Regions from separate parts of the Rhizobium sp. T1470 genome, predicted to be linked through region 2. Evidence: predicted binding sites of a transcription regulator. Region 2 holds the regulator's gene; the other holds the start of a gene.
What was found. Region 2 encodes LexA, which represses DNA repair genes until DNA is damaged. Its sites were predicted from a motif close to TGTTCNNNNTGTGTTCNG; they were not measured.

Region 1: the regulator LexA is predicted to act here: its motif matches at 4,781-4,798, upstream of WGT02_RS05740 (PA0069 family radical SAM protein).

What each region holds. Positions count from the first base shown of each region.
Region 1 covers NZ_CP148091.1:1,137,831-1,145,211, forward strand. Annotated here, with positions in the region: gene WGT02_RS05710 (F0F1 ATP synthase subunit A) at 1-165, shown strand, start outside; gene WGT02_RS05715 (F0F1 ATP synthase subunit C) at 235-462, shown strand; gene WGT02_RS05720 (F0F1 ATP synthase subunit B) at 541-1,179, shown strand; gene WGT02_RS05725 (F0F1 ATP synthase subunit B) at 1,183-1,674, shown strand; gene WGT02_RS05730 (DUF4168 domain-containing protein) at 1,862-2,611, shown strand; gene WGT02_RS05735 (ribonuclease HII) at 2,754-3,446, opposite strand; gene WGT02_RS05740 (PA0069 family radical SAM protein) at 3,557-4,714, opposite strand; gene WGT02_RS05745 (glycosyl transferase) at 4,852-5,370, shown strand; gene WGT02_RS05750 (hypothetical protein) at 5,555-5,872, shown strand; gene moaB (molybdenum cofactor biosynthesis protein B) at 5,908-6,459, opposite strand; gene WGT02_RS05760 (4-(cytidine 5'-diphospho)-2-C-methyl-D-erythritol kinase) at 6,443-7,351, opposite strand; gene WGT02_RS05765 (tetratricopeptide repeat protein) at 7,358-7,381, opposite strand, start outside.
Region 2 covers NZ_CP148091.1:2,193,238-2,200,618, forward strand. Annotated here, with positions in the region: gene gltA (citrate synthase) at 1-18, opposite strand, end outside; gene WGT02_RS11070 (hypothetical protein) at 143-436, opposite strand; gene lexA (transcriptional repressor LexA) at 1,314-2,030, opposite strand; gene WGT02_RS11080 (VOC family protein) at 2,230-3,114, shown strand; gene kdsA (3-deoxy-8-phosphooctulonate synthase) at 3,111-3,956, shown strand; gene WGT02_RS11090 (methyl-accepting chemotaxis protein) at 3,979-5,823, opposite strand; gene eno (phosphopyruvate hydratase) at 6,246-7,381, shown strand, end outside.

The DNA of each region.
Region 1 (7,381 bases), 1.1 Mb from region 2:
CTTGGAGCGCTGGGTGCACTCGGCGTCGGCGGTGCCATTCTTCCCCTCATCATGACGGTCGCCCTGACCGGTCTCGAGTTCCTCGTTGCCTTCCTCCAGGCTTACGTCTTTGCGGTGCTGACTTGCATGTACCTCAATGACGCGATCCATCCGGGCGGCCACTAAGGATACCGATATTGACGTCCATGGGCGTCAGTCAATTCGCCGTAACAACCATTTCAAAGGAGTGAAAATATGGATCCCATCGCAGCAAAGTACATCGGCGCAGGTCTGGCTTGCCTCGGTATGGCCGGTACGGCTCTCGGCCTCGGCAACATCTTCGGCAGCTACCTGTCCGGCGCGCTGCGCAACCCGTCGGCTGCTGACAGCCAGTTCGGCCGTCTGGTTTTCGGCTTTGCCGTTACGGAAGCTCTGGGCATCTTCTCGCTGCTCGTCGCTCTCCTCCTGCTCTTCGCCGTCTAAGACAGGCGCATTGAAGGATCACGGCCTGCGACCCGCAAGCCGTGATCCTTTGCATTTGCCGTACACCTGGAGGTGAGCATGTTTTTTGTGACCCCGGCTTACGCCGAAGAGGCCCCGGCGGGAACCGCAGAAACTGGCGCAGCGACCGGTACAGACACGCATGCCGCTCCGGCAGCAGGCGAGGTCCACACCGAGACCGGCGTACCAGCCGAGCATCACGGCGGCGGCGTATTCCCGCCTTTCGATTCGACGACCTACGCCTCGCAGCTTCTGTGGCTGGCGATCACGTTCGTTGTCTTCTTCGTGCTCATGCAAAAGGTCATCACGCCGCGCATCGGTGGTATTCTCGAGCAGCGCCACAATCGCATCTCGCAGGACCTCGATGAGGCGGGCCGCCTGAAGGCGGAAGCCGACGCCGACGTTGCTGCTTACGAAGCCGAATTGGCCGCTGCTCGCGCCAAGTCAAACTCGATCGGCACTGCCGCTCGCGATGCCGCCAAACTGAAGGCGGAGGCCGACCGCAAGGCCGTTGAAGCAAGCCTGGCTGAAAAGCTGAAGGCTGCGGAAGGTCGCATCGCCGACATCAAGGCGAAGGCATTCGCTGACGTCGGTTCCATCGCCGAAGAAACCGCAACGGCTGTTGTAGAACAGCTGATCGGCACCACAGCAACGGCAGAGGTTGCTGCTGCGGTTGCTGACATCAAGAAGGGGGCTTGATCGATGGAATTTGCATTGGACGCAACATTCTTCGCATTCGTCGGTCTTGTGCTGTTCCTGGCGCTGGTCGTCTACCTCAAGGTTCCGGGCATGATGGCCAAGTCGCTCGACGACCGAGCCGATCAGATCCGCAACGAGCTGTCGGAAGCCAAGCGCCTGCGCGAAGAGGCCCAGCATCTGCTGGCCGAGTATCAGCGCAAACGCAAGGAAGCTGAAGCAGAAGCTGCACACATTGTCGCCGCTGCTGAGCGTGAAGCCGAAATGCTGACGGTGGAAGCCAAGAAGAAGACGGAAGAATTCGTCGCAAACCGCACCGCGGTTTCCGAGCAGAAGATCAAGCAGGCGGAAGTCGATGCGATGAAGGCGGTTCGTTCCGCTGCTGTCGATCTGGCGATCGCCGCTGCCGAAAACGTTCTGGCGAAAAAGGCCGACACGAAGGTGCAGGCCGATCTCTTCAAGGGGGCGGTCGGCGAAGTGAAGACGCGTTTGAACTGAGCGCTCGGTTCGTTTCAAGTGAAAAGCCCCGTTCAGCGACGGGGCTTTTTTGCTATTGGCGGCACGGCCGTCAAGGTGAAGGTGCCAATGCTGACGGATGAGACGCATCGCGGACCGATCTGTCAAACGATCAGCGCGCCGCCATGTCCGATCTCGTTGTCGAGCGTTTGATGCGCTCGTCGCCTTCATGGAAGAGGAGGCGCTGCGGGGACCGGAAAAATATTGCAGGGATATCGAGCAGGGCCATCACAGGCTTTATTGCGAGGACATCGACTGCATCCGCGCACATCGATCAAATCCTGGCCGGGCGCATGGCCGCCTGATCTGCGGAAAGGCAGCCGCCTGCCATAATGCCGCCATTCAATGGTCGGCGGATCGCCCCGCTATTGCCGCACCAAAAACGTCTCGCAATCACATTGTCGCCGGATCGTTCCTCAACCCTAACCAAGGCCAAGGCAGCGCGCTGCCGTTCACGCCGTATCATCACGGAGGAATGAAATATATGACCACTCGTTACATTGCTGCTGCGTTGTTAACTGCCGCAGCCTTCGGCTTGGTGCCTCTCAGCACGCCTGCGTCCGCACAGCAGGCAGCTCCGGAGACGCAACCGATCCAAGCGCAGCCAGAAAGCAAAGGCGAGGCCGCCGTCAGTGATCAGAAGATCGAGGCCTTTGCGGTTGCCTACCTGCAGGTCGACAAGATCAGGCAGGAATACGCGGCCAAGCTCCAAGCAACGCAGGATGCTGGGGCAAAGCAACAACTGCAGACCGAGGGCAGTAAGCAAATGGTTCAGGCCGTGGAAGGCTCTCCAGGGATATCGGTAGAGGAATACAATTCAATTCTGACAGCCGCGCAGAACGATCCGGCGCTCGTCAAGAGAGTTCAGGAAAAGCTCCAGGAATCGGCACCTACGCAGCAGCCCGCGACGCAGCAGTAGGCGGTCTCCGGGACTGCGCGCTTGAATTCTGGTTCAGGCATGCGAAGCGGCCCGATGGCCGCTTCGCATGCGATCTGTCATGGCTACGACAAAGACGGCCACGCAAGGCCCCATTCTCATAGGCGGGCGACACGGCCAGACGCTACTCCTGCAGCATCTCTTCCGTCGCGCCGCCCTCGATTGCGTCCTTTTTCAACGGCCTGAAACTCATGCGGTGAAGCGGGCATGGGCCATGCCGCTCAATGCCGGCGCGGTGCTGCGCTGTCCCATAACCCACATGTGCGGCAAAGCCATAGGCGGGGAAGACGGCGTGTGCACGCGCCATCATTCGGTCGCGTGTCACCTTGGCGACAATGGAGGCGGCAGCGATGGAAACAGAGCGCGCATCACCCTTGACGACCGCTTGGCCGGGACAGGCGAGACCGGGTGGAACGTCGAGTCCATCGGTCAGCACATAGCTTGCAGGTATCGACAAGCCGCAGATGGCGCGGCGCATGGCGTCTAGGCTGGCCTTGCGGATATCCGTCTCGTCGATGCGCGTCGAGCTCGAGGAGGCGATCGATACGGTCGCCGTCGCAAGAATCTGAACGAAAAGCTCCTCGCGCTTTTGTGCCGAAAGCTGCTTCGAATCGTTCAAGCCATCGGGAATGCGCTTTGGATCGAGAATGACGGCTGCTGCCACCACCGGGCCGGCCAGCGGACCGCGTCCCGCCTCATCAGCCCCCGCGACCGGCCAATGACCGGCCTTGCGCGCCTTCAGCTCCAGCCGGAAATCCGGCACGAGGGGGACATCTTCGAAAAGCATAGGAGAATCGGGTGACGTGCGAGGTTTCATGCGGCTGAACCTCGCACGCCAACCCGATTTCCTGCAAGTCCCCGGATCAGGGCGGCGGGCCGGGGACTTGGGCGCGGACGGGCAGGGCGACCATCCGCAAAGCTCGAATATCAAAGCAGCGACAACTGCACGCCGCTGCCATCAGGCGGAACGAAGAGGTCGTCGCGCAACGGCATGCTGCGCCGGGTCATGCCAAGCCGTTTCGTGGCCATCTCGAAACGACGCGCAATCTGCCAGGCATAGGGGCCAGCTCCCTTCATCCGCTTACCGAAATCTGCGTCATAATCCTTGCCGCCGCGCATCGAACGGACAAGCGACATGACGTGCCGGTAACGTTCGGGGTAGTTTTGCAGCAGCCAGTCGCGAAACAGCGGCGATACTTCGAATGGCAGGCGCAGGATGACGTAACCCGCTTCCTTCGCGCCCGCGGCATGGGCGGAGTCGAGAATGCGCTCCAGTTCGTGATCGTTGAGCGCCGGAATGATAGGCGCTGCCATCACCGATGTCTGGACACCCGCATCGGAGAGTGCGCGGATAGCCTCCAGCCGACGCGTCGGCGTCGAGGCACGCGGCTCCATTGTCCGCGCGAGCTTGCGCTCGAGCGTCGTCACCGACAGCGAAACACGAACAAGGTTCCTCTCGGCCATCGCCGAGAGAATATCGAGATCGCGCAGGATCATTGCCGACTTCGTAACAACCGAGACCGGATGGTTGGCCTTCTCAAGCACCTCGAGAATCTGCCGCATGATGCGCCATTCCTTCTCGATCGGCTGGTAGGGATCGGTGTTGGTCCCGATCGCGATGACGCGCGGCTTGTAACCGGGCTTCGCCAACTCTCGCTCCAGAAGCTTGGCTGCATCCGGCTTGGCAAAGAGCTTGGCTTCGAAGTCTAGACCGGCGGAAAGGCCCATATAGGCATGCGTCGGCCGCGCGAAGCAGTAGATGCAGCCATGCTCGCAGCCGCGATAAGGATTGATCGAGCGGTCGAAGGGAATGTCTGGCGATTCGTTGCGCGTGATGGCCGTCCGCGGCTTTTCGATCTGCACCTCGGTCTTGAACGGCGGAAGATCCTCAAGGTTCTGCCAGCCATCGTCGAAAGTCTCACGGTGCAGAGGCTCGAAGCGACCACTCGGATTGAGTCCGGCCGCACGCCCGCGGCGACGGTCGACATCGATCCGCAGACCGGCAGATACGATCATCGCATCGGCAATATCTGCCGTATTGGCAGGCGCAAATGCGGCCTGCCCGGCAAGGGACTGCTCGTTCATCGGATTCTCCGCTGGCGGAAGCTTTGCTTCCATCCGTTTTGATGATTAAATTCCTATCGGCAAAAATAGAACAATGCAAGAACAAAATGAGGAAAGTGCCGCTGGCAAAATTTTGTGCGGCGCTCTATGAATAGGCAATGTTGACTGTTGTACTTGAATGCCAGGATCAGGAGCCTGAGCTGGCGCAGACGTTATCGGTGTTGGTGGCAGGCGCAGTGGAGGGGCTCGTCAGTGACGTTGTGGTGCTTGACCATGACTCGCGGGACGGGACGTCGAGGGTGGCTGATGCTGCCGGCTGCCGGTTTCATTCGCAATGGGATATCAAAGATATAGTGCGCTCGGCGCGAGGCGAGTGGCTTCTTTTCGTCGAGCCCGGTGCGCGTCCGCAGACCGGCTGGAGCGACGAGATTGCCGAGTACATGGCGCTGAATAAGCTGCCTGCACGGTTCACCGCTTCGCGCGGATATCGGCGTCCTTTTCTGCAGCGCATCCGCCGGGCGTCGTCGCCGCTGGAACTCGGGCTTCTCCTTCCCAAGAAACAGGCGATCGCCGCAGCACGAAGCGGAATGAGCCTCCTCGAATTCGCAAAAGGGCAGAAGCTGCGCAAGCTTTCCAGCGAACTCATTCCCTCTTGGGTTGCGCGCGCGGCGCGGTAGCTGCGCGTGCTCTCTTCGACGCCCCCGCAAATGATGGCGCCCGATACAATTTTGCGCTATAATTCCCGCATGGCGCCGCCCGAGCGCCTCGCTTCGTGACGGTCGACCATGAATGCCGGCAGACGGCAGAACAGGTCAGCGGAAGTCTCCTCTTCTGCCGGTTTCCGGCAAAAGGAGGTGCGTCATGAAACGCAATATGATCCGCGGCCTGTTGTCGGCCGTCATATTGACGACATCGATGATCGCGCATCCGCATTCGGCAGCATCGCAGATGATGCGCAGTTGCGCAGGCCGATCCGAGATCGTCGATTTTCTCGACAAGAACTTTGCCGAGAGGCTGACGGCAGTTGGGTTGGTCAACCAGAACGCAATGCTTGAGATCTACGCCGCGCAGAGCGGCACGTGGACGCTGCTCATCACGGATGTTCGCGGCGTAAGCTGCATCCTGCTGTCCGGTGATAGCTGGGAGACAATGCCTGCACTACCCGGCATAGGGATATAGAACGGCGGCCTGTCTTCGTCTGCCGGGGCAGTCCGTTACTTGCCTGTCCCGCGCTTTAGATGCTCGTCGAGACGCGGCATGATCTCCACGAAATTGCAAGGCATGTGGCGGTAGTCGAGTTGGGATTTGAGGATGCCATCCCAGGCGTCCTTGCAGGCCCCGGGCGAGCCCGGCAGCGCGAAGATGAAAGTTGCGTTGGCAACGCCCGCCGTGGCGCGCGACTGGATCGTCGAGGTGCCGATCTTGTCGTAGGAGATACGGTGGAACACCTCCGAAAAGCCATCCATCCTCTTTTCGAAAAGCGGCTCCAGAGCTTCCGGCGTGACATCGCGGCCGGTAAAGCCGGTTCCCCCGGTGGTGATGACGACGTCGATATCATCGCGTTCGGTCCATGCCTTCACACGCGAAGCTATCGCCTGTGGGTCATCAGGGACGATTCCCCGGTCGACCAAGCGGTGACCTGCCTCCTTGATCCTAGCAGCCAGCGTATCGCCGGAGCGGTCGTCGGCGAGCGTGCGGGTATCCGAGACCGTCAGCACGGCAATACCGACAGGAATGAAGGGACGCATTTCATCCAGCCCTGGCATCGTGTCCTCCAGCAGTCGTTTCCGTTGCTTCGAAATACCAGTCCTGCCGTTCGCTGTGAAGCGCGGCGGCCGCCGTCTCTGCCGCTACACGTGTATCAAAGATGCCGTAGCACGTGGCGCCGGAACCGGACATGCGAACGAGGGAGGCGCCCTGCTTCTTCAGCATCGCCGAGATCTCGGCAATTTCGGGCAGCAGGTCTCGAGCGACCGGCTCAAGGTCATTGCGCATCGAGCCTATCGTCTCGATCCAGGTGGAACGCAGCGTCATGTCGAGTGCCGGATTGGTCTTGCTTGTCAGCCTTCGGAAAACCTCGGGCGTCGATATGCCTTTCAACGGGTTCGCCAGCACCATGGCAAAGGCCGGCATGTCGTCGACAGGGATGATCTGCTCGCCAATGCCGCGCGCGATCAGTGGTCTGCTCGCCAGGCACATGGGCACGTCGGCCCCTAGCCGGAGGGCGACCGCCTCGATGGTCGCATTCGGAAGCGACACGTTCCAGAGCCGCGTCAGGCCGCGAAGCGTCGCTGCCGCATCGGCCGACCCACCGCCGATTCCGGACGCAATCGGCAGGTTCTTCTGGAGATCGATGCGAACCGCGGGAGCGATGCCGCTCTCGTGAGAGATCGCACTGCGCAGGAAATCCCGGGCCTTCAGGACAAGATTGTCGTGGCGGTCGTCGACGAGCGCTTCGGCAAAGCGTCCTGATATCACGAACTCGTCTCGCTCAGCCGGCGTAAATTCAAGCCGGTCGCCATGCCGGGTGAAGGTCACCAGCATATCGAGCAGGTGGTAGCCGTCGGATCTCTGGCCCGTCACATGCAGGGCCAGATTGATTTTTGCCGGAGCGTCCTCGATGACGGTCAGGTCATCGCCCATACTCGCCTCGGGCATCGCCTATCAGGACTTCTTGTCCGTGGGCTT
Region 2 (7,381 bases):
TGCGCTTTGTTCCGTCATTCTGATCCTCCAAACTGGCGGTTGGCGCCATAAAAGCGCCATAGGGTTAAGCGTCGTCGACGATAGCTATATGATCGCGCGCCTAATGCCAAGTTCCCGTGACGCCATTTTGTGCATCGCAGTATCAACTTTTGGGCACTCCTGCGATGAGCCCTGCGCATAGCAGAAGCTGATGATTATCCTTGGCTTTTCTGGCTTCCGATTCTCCTTCGGATTTCAATCGATTATTGTTGCCTGAAGCCTGAAGAACTTGCATTGTGGTTGCAAGGGCGGCTGTTTTTGGGCGCAGATGCATGCCGGGGTTGAAGCCACTTTGTGAGGCAGGCCCCTCGGCGCGGATGCGCTTGCTCGCATGGCAGAGCGTTCTTTTCTTCGGGCTCAATCTGCTTAGAAGCCTCCGCGCGCCTTCAGCACGCAATCACTCGTCTCCTGGGCAACGTGGTTTACGACCGCGCCGCCCGGCTGCTCTTCGTGTTTTCGTCGCGCTGTGGCGACGGAGATGGATCATGGGCGGTTCTTCGTATTTTCTCCGGTCTTCCTCGGGCCGACGCCGTCCTCTGGTTTGAGCTCGCAAGTGACCCGCCAATGATCCGCCTGGGGGCATGGTTTGTTGCGTTCGCCCTGATTGCACCGGCCGCAGTCCCCGGGGCGCCGCCGACTGATCCGAAATCTTGCGCTGGCGGGCGTATTGGTGTCGTGGGAATGCTTTCCGCCCAGTTCGAAGCACGGAGTAGGGCGACCGTCATATTGGACGCGCGTATAATCACGACGATCACGGGCTGCGTTGAGCGTCGGGAAGGGGATCGCCGTGACCGCTGGCACTGCATCAATTCCACCTCGGCGACGCAATATCACCCCTGTCCGGCGGCGGACAGCGAAGGCCAAGCTCAAAGACTCTCGGCTAAGGAATTGCGCAATGCCCGCAATACGTTGCGGCAGGCCTCTGCGACGGGCGCTGAAGACCGCCTTGTTTCCCTGAAAACGCCTGGTGCACCGCCACGCACGATAGCAGCTACGTTCTGACAATCGTCGAAAACCCTGCTTACTTCGGCGCTGCGCGCGATACCGCCGATATCGTCGTGACGCCCGCTCGCCTGCGTGCGACCGAATGCCGGCCGGACGCACTGCTATTCACCGGAGAAATCCTGCGTCGCGGCTCTGGCGCCGCCGAGATACGCAAAGACGAACAGGGAACACCATCGTGTCACCGCCTACTACCACGCTTGACCGCCCCTGGATGCGGCATTGGGCATACAACTGGCGAAGCGGCACGTTTGACGGTGAGCCGCCTGTCGTCAATGATAACGACGAATGAGCCCGACGAGCTTGCCCTGAACCTTGACGCGGTCGGGTCCAAAAATACGCGTTTCATAAGCCGGGTTCGCGGCCTCGAGCGCAATGGAGGCGCCCTTCCGGCGGAAGCGCTTGAGGGTCGCTTCTTCGTCATCGACGAGCGCGACAACGATGTCGCCGGGATTTGCGGTGCTGCCATTGCGAATGATCACCGTGTCGCCATCGAAAATGCCGGCTTCGATCATCGAGTCGCCCTTGACCTCAAGCGCATAGTGCTCGCCCGGGCCAAGCATGTCGGCCGGAACGGTGATGTCGTGAGTATTGTTCTGGATTGCCGAAATCGGCACGCCGGCGGCGATCCGTCCCATAACCGGTACCGAGGCGGAATTGCCGTTGTCGGCATGTGCTGCCGGCTTCGGCGGCGCAACAAGCTGCGGTTTGCCGAGGCTGCCTTCGATGACGCTCGGCGAAAAGCCGCGGCGTGGTTGCAAGCTCGGGTTATATGCCTCCGGAAGCTTGATGACCTCCAGGGCGCGGGCCCGATTCGGCAGTCGGCGAATGAAGCCACGTTCTTCGAGCGCTGTAATCAGCCGGTGAATGCCTGACTTCGACGCGAGGTCCAAGGCATCTTTCATTTCATCGAAAGAAGGGGGGACACCGGACTCCTTCATTCGCTCGTGAATGAAGAGAAGAAGCTCCTGTTGTTTACGCGTCAGCATCGAAGTTGAACCCCAGAGTCGTGAAACAAAGCCAGAACAGACACTATATGTTCCATATGTGTTCCGCAAGTGCCTAAATTTTCGTAAAACTTGCCCGCAACTTGTTCAGTTTTCTCAGTTCATTTGACTGAAAGCGCCGAAGGGGGTTGCATTGTCCTGCGACCCGGCGCACATCTTCGCAAATTCCGGAGAGTTTGCTATGAGCGAAGCACATCCGCTGGACCACATCGTGCTGCCGGTCTCCAATATTGGACTCGCGCGCGAACGTCTCGGAAAACTTGGGTTCACCATCGCGCCCGATGCCCGGCATCCGTTTGGAACAGAGAACGCCTGCATATTCTTCTCCGACGAAACTTACCTAGAGCCCCTGGGGGTCGCCAGCGCGGAACTGCACGAGGCGTCGGCGAAGAAAGGGAATGTCTTCACCGCGCGTGACCGCGCCTTTCGGTTTCGATGCGGGGACGATGGATTCTCTGCCGTGGTCTTCGCGACCGCAGATGCCGATCGCGACCACGCCCGGTTCCTTTCCGAAAGGATCAATGGCGGCGAGATGCTACAGTTCGAGCGACCGATGAAGATGCCCGATGGCTCGGAGGCCACAGCCGCGTTCAAGCTCGCTTTCGCGGTGGATCTGCGGGCTCCGGATTTCTTCTTTTTCACGTGTCAACGCGTCAATCCGCTGCCGGCCGATCGAAAAGCGCTGCAAGTGCACGCGAACGGCGTCCATGGGATCGCAGAGATCGCTCTGGTTTCGCCAGATCCGAAGGCGTTCGGATCATTCGTGCGCGCAGCGGCGCACGGCCCGGGGATTGTCAACGACGCCTTCGGCGTGAGCGTCGCCGCTCCGAATGCCAGGATCAGCGTTCTATCCCCCGATGGATTGTATGCATATTTCGACCTTCCTGCAGCGTCCACCGATCGCGGCTTGCGCGGCATCGCCATCGTCTTCAAGGTTGGCGAGCTCGCCGTGACAGAAGCGCATTTGGCTGCTAACGGGATGACCTACACGCGCAAAAACAATCGAATTCTGGTGAAGGCGGCTCCCGGGCAGGGCGCGCTCTTCGCCTTTGAGGAGAAACGATGAGCCAGACAAAGTCCGAAGTCGTGGTTGGCGAAGGCGCCGGCTGCGTCACCTTTTCCAATGCCGGCAAGCTGTCGCTGATTGCTGGGCCCTGCCAGATGGAGAGCCGTGACCATGCCTTCATGGTCGCGGGCGTGCTAAAGGAACTCTGCGACAAGCTTGGTCTCGGCCTCGTCTACAAGTCCTCCTTCGACAAGGCGAACCGCACCTCGCTGTCGGCTCAGCGTGGGATCGGCCTCGAAACGGCGCTTGAGGTCTTTGCAGACCTCAAGAAGGAATACGGCTTTCCGGTCCTGACTGACATCCACACCGAGGAGCAGTGCGCCGAGGTGGCGACCGTCGTCGACATCCTGCAGATCCCGGCCTTCCTCAGCCGCCAGACCGACCTGCTGGTCGCTGCCGCCAAGACCGGCCGCACCATCAACGTCAAGAAGGGCCAGTTCCTTGCTCCTTGGGACATGAAGAATGTCCTCAACAAGCTGAACTCGACCGGCAACCCCAATATCCTGCTGTGCGAGCGTGGCGCCTCCTTCGGCTACAACACGCTGGTTTCGGACATGCGTTCGCTGCCGATCATGGCGGCGATGGGCGCTCCCGTGATCTTTGACGCCACGCATTCGGTGCAGCAGCCAGGCGGGCAGGGCGGCTCAACCGGCGGCCAGCGCGAATTCGTGGAGACGCTGGCACGGGCAGCCGTTGCCGTTGGCGTCGCCGGCGTCTTCATCGAAACGCACGAAGACCCTGACAATGCGCCGTCCGACGGGCCGAACATGGTTCACCTGAAGGATATGCCGCGGCTACTCGAAAAGCTGCTGGCTTTCGACGTGATCGCCAAGGCGGCCTGAAACCTGCAGAAAGTGCCGGCCGTCAACCGGCAAGCGCCATCCGTTTGTGGGAGGGATATCCCTTGGTCACGGAGTTGTCCGTATCGTCGAGACGGAAACGAGACAGCAGGTGATTGAGGTGCACTGCCTCGTCGCCGAGCTCTCGGCAGGCGGCGCTGGTTTGCTCGACCATCGCCGCGTTCTGCTGCGTGACGCTGTCCATCGTGTTGACGGCGGCGTTGACTTCCAGGAGCGCGGTGGTTTGTTCGGAGGAAGAACGCACGATCCCCTCGATCAGCGCAGTGACCATCAGAACCTGCTGATCGATATTGCTGAGCGCTTCGCCTGTGCGGTTGACGAGGCCAACGCCTGCTGAAACCTGGCTGGAAGACCTCTCGATCAACTGTTTGATTTCTTTCGCCAGATTGGCGGAGCGACCGGCAAGGTCGCGCACTTCCTGCGCAACGACGGCAAAGCCTTTTCCGGCCTCACCTGCACGGGCGGCCTCCACGCCGGCATTGAGCGCGAGGAGGTTGGTCTGGAAGGCGATTTCGTCGATGACGTTGATGATCTCGCCGATCTGCGCGGATGATGTCTCGATCTTCTCCATCGCGGCCACCGCCTCGTGCACGACGGTTGCCGAGTAGCTGGCGCTTTCCTTCGTCGCCGTCATCACCGCGTTCGCTTCATTGGCCCGTTCCGATGAGTTCTTGACGGTGACGGTGATCTGGTCGAGCGCGGAGGCTGCCTGCTCCAGCGAGGCGGCCTGATGCTCCGTTCGCCGGGCCAGATCATCCGTGCTCGAGGCGATTTCGCTCGAGCCGGTCCTTACCGTATTCGTGACGGCCGAGATTTCCTTCATTGCGCCGAAAAGCGTGCGGATGCTCGAGTTGAACTCGTGGCGCAGCTTTTCGTAGGCGGCTTCGAAGGGTTCGCTGAGCTGGACAGTGAGGTCGCCGCCGGAAAGGCGCTCCAGACCGCGGCTCAGGCTTGCAATGACGCGCTCGCGGGCGGCTTCCTCTTCTGCCTTGGTCGCGGCAAGCACCGCATCACGCTGTGCCTGCACCCGGCGTTCAGCATCTTGGCGCTCGCGGATATTGTTTCGCTCTTCGGCAGATTGACGGAAGACGGTGACGGCGCGCGCCATCGCGCCGATCTCGTCGGCGCGGCGGCTGAAGGGCACTTCCTTCGAATAATCGCCACCGGCAAGGATCGCCATATAGTCGCGCATCGCCGAGAGCGGCACGATAGCGCGTCGACGGAAGGCATAGAGGCCGCCGAGCAACAGGCAAAACGAGACAGCGGCTGCCGCAAGTGTGATCGTGGAAAGGATGCGGGTTTGTTCGGCAGCATCCTTTTCGGCAGCAGCAAGGAAGGCGTTCGCCATGTCCACGAGCTTGTTGACGGCCTCTTCATGAATATGGAAATTCGTTGAAAGCTTCTCGAAGGCCGCCGGGATGACGGCAGCGTCGTTCTTGAGAATGGCCGGGGCGAGTTCTTCCGCCATCACCTTCCAGAAGACGTCGCCTTTGACGAGGACGTCGTTCAGGAGTTTTTCCTTGAGATCGGCGCTGAGCGCCGTTTCCGACCAATATTTGCGGCGATCCTCATAGGCGGGCTTCAGGACAGTCTGGATGCGCTCGATATTCTTCCGCGCGACTTCAGGACGCTGCACCGCCTCAAGTGCAAGCATGTAGGATTCGACGATGTAGAGAGGCGGCGGCAGGATATCGGCGACGAGATCCTTGCCGTAGACGATCTGCTTATACATTTCGCCGTTCACCCGCAGCTTGTTGAAGGCGTAATTCTGTATGCCGATCGAAGTGATCAATCCCGCGGTGACGACGGCCGCGAAGATGGCAAGGCTGCGAGCAATATTGAGTTTCATCCGGCGCCCCGTAAATTTTATAGTGAACAGGTGTTGTTTATTGAAATGGCTTGGAATTTGGAGGGAACTTAAAAGCCCTATAAGCAGGCGGGTTTGAACCGCACAAGGAAGTGCATCATGCAATACTACTTGCCGGCGGACAGGCAGTATTTCCTTATTGAGGATTAATTGTACTATTGATTGGTTACCGATCGATAAATGTGCAACCGCATCGAATACTGTGACTTGTTTTTTAAAACCTGTAGTTTCGAAACACTGGAGCAGGGCAGCAGAAAGATGGAGGGGCAAGCCTCTTCAAAAGCCTGACATATTCGCGCGATAGGTCGTGACATGCCGTGTGTCGTCGGTGTGGCATTGTAATTTGCGTGCCTTCGATTAAACAGGCTTCGAACGATTTATCCACCCTCGAGCAGGAAGAGCCGATGACCGCAATTACCGACATTATCGCCCGCGAGATTCTCGACAGCCGTGGTAACCCGACCGTCGAAGTCGATGTCTATCTCGAAGATGGCAGCATGGGCCGCGCGGCGGTGCCGTCGGGCGCTTCGACCGGTGCTCACGAAGCAGTCGAAGTGCGCGATGGCGGCAAGCGCTATCTCGGCAAGGGTGTTGAAAAGGCCGTCGAAGCCGCCAACACGGAGATCTTCGACGCGATCGGTGGTATCGACGCCGAAAACCAGATCCAGATCGACAACATCATGATCGAGCTGGACGGCACGCCGAACAAGGCGCGTCTTGGCGCCAACGCCATCCTCGGCGTCTCGCTCGCCGTTGCCAAGGCGGCAGCACAGGCTTCCGGCCTGCCGCTCTACCGCTACGTCGGCGGCGCCAGCGCCCACCTCCTGCCGGTTCCGATGATGAACATCATCAACGGTGGTGCGCATGCCGACAACCCAATCGACTTCCAGGAATTCATGATCCTGCCGGTCGGCGCCGATTCCATCCGTGAAGCCGTTCGCATGGGCTCGGAAGTCTTCCACGTCCTTAAGAAGGAATTGTCAGCTCAAGGTCACAACACCAACGTCGGCGACGAAGGTGGCTTCGCGCCGGGCTTGAAGAGCGCGCCTGAAGCCCTCGACTTCATCATGAAGTCGATTGAGAAAGCCGGCTACAAGCCGGGCGACGACATCAGCCTCGGCCTTGACTGCGCCTCGACGGAATTCTTTAAGGACGGCAAGTACGTTCTCGAAGGTGAAGGCCGGACGCTGGAATCGGGCGCCATGGCCGAATATCTTGCTCAGCTCGCGGCCCAGTACCCGATCATCTCGATCGAAGACGGCATGGCCGAAGACGATTGGGACGGCTGGAAGGCTCTGACGGATCTGGCTGGGAAGAAGGTTCAGCTGGTCGGCGACGATCTCTTCGTTACCAACTCAGCCCGTCTTCGTGACGGCATCCGCATGGGTGTTGCCAACTCGATCCTCGTCAAGGTCAACCAGATCGGCTCGCTGACGGAAACGCTCGATGCCGTCAACACCGCGCACAAGGCTGCCTACACCGCCGTCATGTCGCACCGTTCGGGCGAAACCGAAGACTCTACGATTGCAGATCTGGCTGT